2 regions of the Arthrobacter sp. SIMBA_036 genome follow, and region 2 is predicted to be linked to the other one. Evidence: predicted binding sites of a transcription regulator. Region 2 holds the regulator's gene; the other holds the start of a gene.
What was found. Region 2 encodes LexA, which represses DNA repair genes until DNA is damaged. Its sites were predicted from a motif close to TCGAACANNTGTTCGA; they were not measured.
Positions count from the first base shown of each region.

Region 1: the regulator LexA is predicted to act here: its motif matches at 1,253-1,268, upstream of ruvA (Holliday junction branch migration protein RuvA).

Region 1 covers NZ_JAWRXG010000008.1:124,326-127,734, reverse strand. The annotation lists gene SB659_RS12450 (YebC/PmpR family DNA-binding transcriptional regulator) at 1-586, shown strand, start outside; gene ruvC (crossover junction endodeoxyribonuclease RuvC) at 653-1,228, shown strand; gene ruvA (Holliday junction branch migration protein RuvA) at 1,376-2,026, shown strand; gene ruvB (Holliday junction branch migration DNA helicase RuvB) at 2,019-3,095, shown strand; gene yajC (preprotein translocase subunit YajC) at 3,285-3,409, shown strand, end outside.
Region 2 covers NZ_JAWRXG010000012.1:43,425-46,833, forward strand. The annotation lists gene SB659_RS16020 (histidinol-phosphate transaminase) at 1-201, opposite strand, end outside; gene SB659_RS16025 (LysM peptidoglycan-binding domain-containing protein) at 306-638, opposite strand; gene lexA (transcriptional repressor LexA) at 1,072-1,818, shown strand; gene SB659_RS16035 (ATP-dependent DNA helicase) at 1,863-3,409, opposite strand, start outside.

The DNA of each region.
Region 1 (3,409 bases), on a different contig from region 2:
GAAGACCTCGGTCCCCAACGACAACATCGACCGCGCCATCAAGCGTGGCGCCGGGCTCACCGGCGAAGTGGTCGACTACACCGAAATCATGTACGAGGCCAGGGGCCCCCAGGGCTCTGCGCTGTTGATCGAATGTTTGACCGACAACAAGAACCGTGCGGCCTCGGAAGTGCGCTTGGCCATCTCACGTAATGGCGGCACCATCGCCGACCCCGGTTCTGTTAGCTACCTGTTCACCCGCAAGGGCGTGGTGGTGCTGCCGAAGAACGGCCTGAGCGAGGACGACATCCTCATGGCTGTGCTGGAAGCCGGGGCCGAGGAAGTCAAGGACAGCGGAGAAAACTGGGAAATCCACTCCGAACCCTCCGACCTCCAAGCCATTCGGGATGCCCTGAAGGACGCAGGGATCGAGTACGAGACTGACGAAGCCGAATTCGTTCCGTCCATGCAGGTTGACCTCGACGTCGACGGCGCCAAGAAGTTCATGAAGCTCGTGGACGCCTTGGAAGAGTTGGACGACGTCCAGAACGTTTACAGCAACGCTGATCTCAGTGAGGAAGTCCAAGCAGCCCTCGACGCCGAATAGGCGTTTCGACATTCGTCGGTGGCGTCCCGCAGTGCTGTTAATTGAAGACAAAAGGAAGGCCCGGACGTGACTCTTCGTGTGTTGGGAGTCGATCCGGGCCTTACCCGTTGCGGCATCGGTGTGGTGGACATTGAGCGGAACCGGCGGGCCACGATGGTTGCCGTTGGAGTGGTTGGCACCTCCGCTGAGCTCACTTTGGACAAGCGGCTCTTGGTCATCGCCCAAGCCATCGACGAGTGGCTGGACCTGCACACGCCGGACGTCGTCGCCGTCGAACGGGTCTTTTCGCAGATGAACGTCAGCACCGTCATGGGCGTCGCCCAGGCCTCCGGCGTCGTTATCGCCGCTGCGGCGAGGCGGGGGATTCCGGTGGCCCTGCATACGCCATCCGAGGTCAAAGCAGCAGTAACCGGAAGCGGTACTGCCAATAAGGACGCCGTTACCAAGCTCGTCACCAAGATACTGCGCCTGGACGCGCCGCCGAAGCCCGCTGATGCCGCTGACGCCCTCGCCTTGGCCCTCACGCACGCGTGGCGCGCAGGTAGCGGTCTCGCGGCGAACGGCGGTGCAGGCAACAGTTCGCTGACTCCAGCGCAAAAAGCATGGGCCGACGCCGAGGCGAAAGCGCGCCGTGCGCGTTGATCGCTGACGATGTTGCTAGGGTATTCGTAGATATGTTCGGATAGGCGGCTTTGGCCGGGGTCTGACTCGGGCCTTGGCGGCAACGTGCAGGAGAATGTGGATGGCAATGCAAAGCATCGGAGCGGGACAACCGTCAGGGGCCGGGTCTTGATCAGTTTTCTTCGCGGGATCGTGGCCCATGTTGGCTTGTCGAGCGCAGTTATTGACCTCAACGGGGCTGGGATGAGCGTCTTCGCCACGCCGCAGACCTTGAGCCACCTCACGGTAGGTGCGGAAGCAAAGCTGTTCACCTCAATGATCGTCCGGGAGGATTCCCTGACGTTGTTTGGATTCGCCGACGAGGACGAGCGGGAAGTCTTTGACGTCCTCCTCAGTGTCAGCGGAGTGGGGCCCAGGCTGGCGTTGGCCGTTCTCGCTGTTCACGAACCCGAAGCCATTCGGGTGGCCGCCCACACCGGGGACGGGAAGACTTTCACCAAGGTGCCGGGCATCGGTCCCAAAGTTGCCGGGCGCATCGTCCTGGAACTTGCCGGAAAGCTGGTACCCCTGGGAACGGGGGCAGGCGACAGCAAGGCTCCCGCATTGGCTCTGAGCGCGGAGTGGAAGCCCCAAGTAGTCGCCGCACTGACCAGCCTGGGATGGTCGGAAAAGGACGCCGCCGGCAGTGTGGACAAGGCCATGGTCGATTCGCCGGAACTGGCCGAAGGCGGAAACGTCGCGCAAATCCTCCGCGCCACCCTCCGTTGGCTGGGCCAAGACGGGGCCCGTGCTGGCAACCGCGTAGGCAGCCGTGGCTGAGCAGTCATTGGTCACAGGGGGTGAAGAGCCCGAAGAGCGGATCATTGAGGCCGCACTCCGGCCCAAAAACCTCCACGACTTTGTGGGCCAGCACCGGGTCCGCAAACAGCTGGCGCTGGTACTGGAGGCCTCGCGCATGCGGGGCCGCAGCGCAGATCACGTCCTGATGTCAGGCCCTCCGGGCCTCGGCAAAACCACTTTGGCCATGATCATCGCCGCAGAAATGAATGCTCCCCTCCGGATCAGCAGCGGTCCAGCGATCCAGCACGCCGGCGATTTAGCAGCGATTCTCTCCTCCCTGACTGAAGGCGAAGTCCTGTTCCTGGATGAGATCCACCGGATGTCCCGCCCGGCCGAGGAAATGTTGTACATGGCCATGGAGGACTTCCGTGTGGACATCGTGGTGGGCAAAGGTGCCGGCGCCACGGCGATCCCACTGGACCTGCCTCCCTTCACTTTGGTCGGGGCGACTACGCGAGCTGGCCTCCTCCCGGGTCCGCTGCGCGACCGCTTCGGGTTTACGGGCCATTTGGAGTTCTACTCTGTTGATGAACTTGAGCTGGTCCTCCGTCGCTCGGCTGGCTTATTGGACCTCAAGGTCAATTCAGCGGGGTTCACGGAGATCGCCGGCAGGTCCCGTGGTACGCCCCGTATCGCTAACAGGCTGCTTCGACGCGTCCGCGACTGGGCACTCGTGCACGGTATCGAGCAAATTGACGCCCGTTCGGCGTCGGCGGCTTTGGACATGTATGAGGTCGACGCGCGGGGCTTGGACCGCTTGGACAGGTCCGTCCTTGAGGCCTTGATCACCAAGTTCAATGGGGGTCCCGTCGGCTTGTCCACGCTCGCTATTGCCGTGGGGGAGGAACCGGAAACGGTTGAAACGGTGGCTGAGCCCTTCCTGGTCCGCGAAGGACTGTTGGGAAGAACACCGCGGGGCCGCATTGCCATGGCCGCCGCGTGGACCCATCTGGGCTATGCAGTGCCCGCAGGGGTTTTCGGGCAGGAGACTTTGGCGCTGTTTGATGAGGACCAAAACCACGCCGAAACCATGGATACAGCCGGTTAACACGCGGTCTTCAGGTTTTCCCCCTAGACTGGTATGACGCTCGGCACGTTCGAGTCCTTGATCCATGTGCCCCCTTGCAGGTGAGGCGCAACGCTTTCCGGGGGTTTTACTTCCGCGGCTGCAGGATCTCCCGGGGACGTTGCCGTGAACCAAAACGTAAGTACAGAACGGAACTTCCCTGTGGATCCAATGACCATATTGCTGTTCGTCATGCTTGGACTCTTTGTCTTCATGATGTTCCGCCGCAACAAGAAGACCCAGCAGCAGCAGGCCGCGATGCAGTCCAAGTTCGCCCCTGGCGTGGACATCATGAC
Region 2 (3,409 bases):
GTCGGGGTAGCGGTTGAGTCCAGTGGCAGCGGCTGCGACCGCCTCCGTAATGGCTGCCTGGACATCCACCGGCACGCCATGGGTGTTCTCATTGACATTGAGTAGAACGGGCACATCCAGCTGCGGCGCCCCGTAAGGGCTCAGTCCACGCAGGTTGGTCCGGAGGGGAAGTCGGTCGAGTCGCTCAAGCTTGTCACTCACAGTTTCCAGTTTAAGGGCCTCCGTGGATGGGTGCGTAACTGTGACCCCTTGGACCGCGCGACGGGCATGCCCGGGCACTCGCCAGATTCCCTGGGCACGGCCCTCTAGCCGGCTGGAACGAACAACTTCTGGCCGGGATGGATGCTGCCGCCACTGAGGTCATTTAGCTGGATGATCTCGGCAATGACATCCCTGGGATCCCGGCCGGGCGCGGCCGCCCCCGCGATGCCCCACAGGGACTCCCCGGGCTGAACCGTGACGGAAATCGCAACCGGTGGACGCAGTTGAGCCTGGGTGTCTGAGGCTTTTGCCGGGGAAGTGACGAAGCCAAGAAGGGTGATCAACGCGGCCACCAGCAGCATCGCGGGGATGCCGAAGAAGACGATCCGCCCCCTGCGCGTCAGGCGAAGCCGCGTGGACTTCGATTTCACGTCCATGACTGGTGCCGGCTGCGCCACTGCAAGTGCAGGCGCTGGCCCTCCGAGAAGACCCTCAAGCGTTGATATTGCAGACATGAGCTTTGCCCTTCTGAGCGATTGCCGTGCCCCGGGTGTCCGATGCGCGGCGGTCAATTCCGTATGCTCTCCCGACGCCACCCGAACCGTTCGAACACTTTCTTCGAACATCGGCACGGTTTGCGGTGTTGTTAGAACACATATTCGAACCTTGCTAAGACCTTTTTAGCACTTATCAACGAACGGTGTCGAGACTCGCTAGAACAAATGTTTGATAAAGGTCTGCGCCTGCCCTACGTTTGATGGAAGAAGCAGCCACTGTTTCAGTGAATCAACAGGGTCTGACATTTTTAGGCCCGGCATCATCGGCGCGGTCCGTATCGCGCCCGGTCCGGACGGAAAGGCATTGGCAAACATGGCAGCGAAAGCCACAGGAGGTAGCGCTCCCCTGCGTAGCCAACAGCCTCAAAAGAGCCCCAAGAGCCTGACGGTCCGGCAGAAGAAGATCCTCGAGACCATTCAGCGCTCGGTCAATGACAATGGATACCCGCCCAGCATGCGTGAGATCGGGGATACGGTGGGCCTTGCGAGCCTTTCCAGCGTGACCCACCAGCTGACCCAGCTGGAGAAGCTGGGCTACCTTCGCAGGGACCCCAAGCGCCCTCGGGCAATGGAAGTCTTGATGCCCTTGACCCTCGACGGCGGCGGGCCCATTCCCGGGGTTGAGGAACCTGCCCGCCTTCGCAGTGCCGGTGGGCTCGCGGTCACCGAACTGGCCAGCGCCAGCGACACAGCCATGGTGCCGCTGGTAGGCCGCATCGCAGCCGGTGGGCCGATCCTGGCCGATCAGACAGTGGAAGATGTCCTTCCCCTGCCACGACAGCTCGTGGGACACGGCGAACTGTTCATGCTCAAGGTTGCCGGAGATTCAATGATCGACGCCGCCATCTGCGACGGTGACTGGGTGGTGGTGCGACGGCAAAACGACGCCATCAACGGCGACATCGTAGCTGCCCTCTTGGATGACGAAGCAACCGTGAAGACTTTCCGCCAACGGGACGGCCACACGTGGTTGCTGCCGCAAAACACCCAATATGAGCCCATCCTCGGTGATCAGGCCACCATTATGGGCAAGGTCGTCTCGGTGCTGCGTTCCCTCTAGGCGCAGTTCCCTCTAGGCGCAGTTCCCTCTAGGCGCAGTTCCCTTTAGGCGCTCTTCCTACTCAGGCGCTCCAGTACACCCCTTACCACCGTTCGGTCCACCGTGGGCCAGAACGGCGGCAGTGCCGCCCGCAGGAACGCGCCGTAGCGTTCTGTCGAAAGCCTGGGATCCAAAACCGCCACAACTCCCCGGTCTCCTGTGGAGCGGATGAGCCGGCCCGCGCCTTGCGCCAAACGGATGGCCGCGTGCGTCGCCGAAACTGCCATGAATCCGTTGCCGCCGGATTGTGCGACTGCCCTGGAACGCGCTGTCATCAGCGGGTCGTCCGGACGGGGGAAAGGAATACGGTCAATCACCACCAGGCGGCAGGAACCCCCCGGAACGTCCACCCCTTGCCACAGAGACATGGTTCCGAAAAGGCAAGTGTCTGGCTCGTCTGCGAATTGCTTGACCAGGGCCGCCATGGTGGACTCGCCTTGGCAGAGGATATCCACATCCAGCCGCAGCCGCATGGCATCAGCGGCTTCTTCCGCGGCCCGCCGGGAGGAGAAGAGGCACAAAGCTCCGCCGCCGGAGGCCCGAATCAGGTCCTCTAATTCATCCAAGGCCTCCAAGGAAGTACCGCGGCCTGGCTTCGGCAAGTGTTTCGCCACGTAGAGGACCCCCTGTTTGGGGTAGTCAAAGGGGGAACCGACGTCGATCCCGGTCCAGCTCGGCGCGCCGTCGCCCAAGAGGCCCAGCCCGCCGGCCGCAGGTTCGAACGCAGCCCCGATTGCCAACGTAGCCGACGTTAGTACCACTGTGTGGCCCGTGAACAGGCCCTCCCGCAGCCTTCCAGCGACGCTCAGGGGCGCGATATTAATGAGGGCCGGTGCGGTCTCGTCCGGCTGGGAGTACCCCTGCTGGGGGTCGAAGGTGCTGTTGCGCGAGAACCAGACCACCTCCCGATTCTCCTTGGCGGCGAGCAACCGTTCGCAGAGTTCCAGGATGAGCATGAGCCGCGAGCGCGCCAGCTGCCTCCCGCCGTCGGCAGAGTTTGATCCCGAGGAATCCGGCTTCGAATCCGAGAGCGCTGCGCGCGTTGCCTCACGCAACTGGTCCAGGCAATCGAGTTGTTCGTCATCAAGCCCGTTGGGCAGCAGCCCGTTCGGGGCTCCGGCGATCGCCATATCCAATCGATCAGCAGCGGCGTTGAGGGCGTCAACAGTGATGGCGGTGTGCTTTCGGGCGCTTGAAGCTGCGGCATGGACCATGGCGACTGAGAGCTGGCCCGAGACGGCGCCCGTGACGCGGTCCTGTAGCTCGTGGGCCTCATCCACCACAACGACGTCATACTCGGGCAGAACAGCGAGGCCCTCGAAGGCACTGACGGCCAGCATCGCGTGATTCGTCACCACGACGTCGGCCTCCCCGGCGCGGGATCGGGCCAGCTCACTGAAGCACTCCTCAGCCATCGGGCACTTCTGTGCCCCCAGGCACTCCATGGACGTGACTGACACCTGGCGCCACGCCCTGTCCGTCACGCCTGGCATGAGCTCATCCCGGTCCCCCGTGGTGGTCTTTTCCGCCCACTCCCGAAGCCGCACCACTT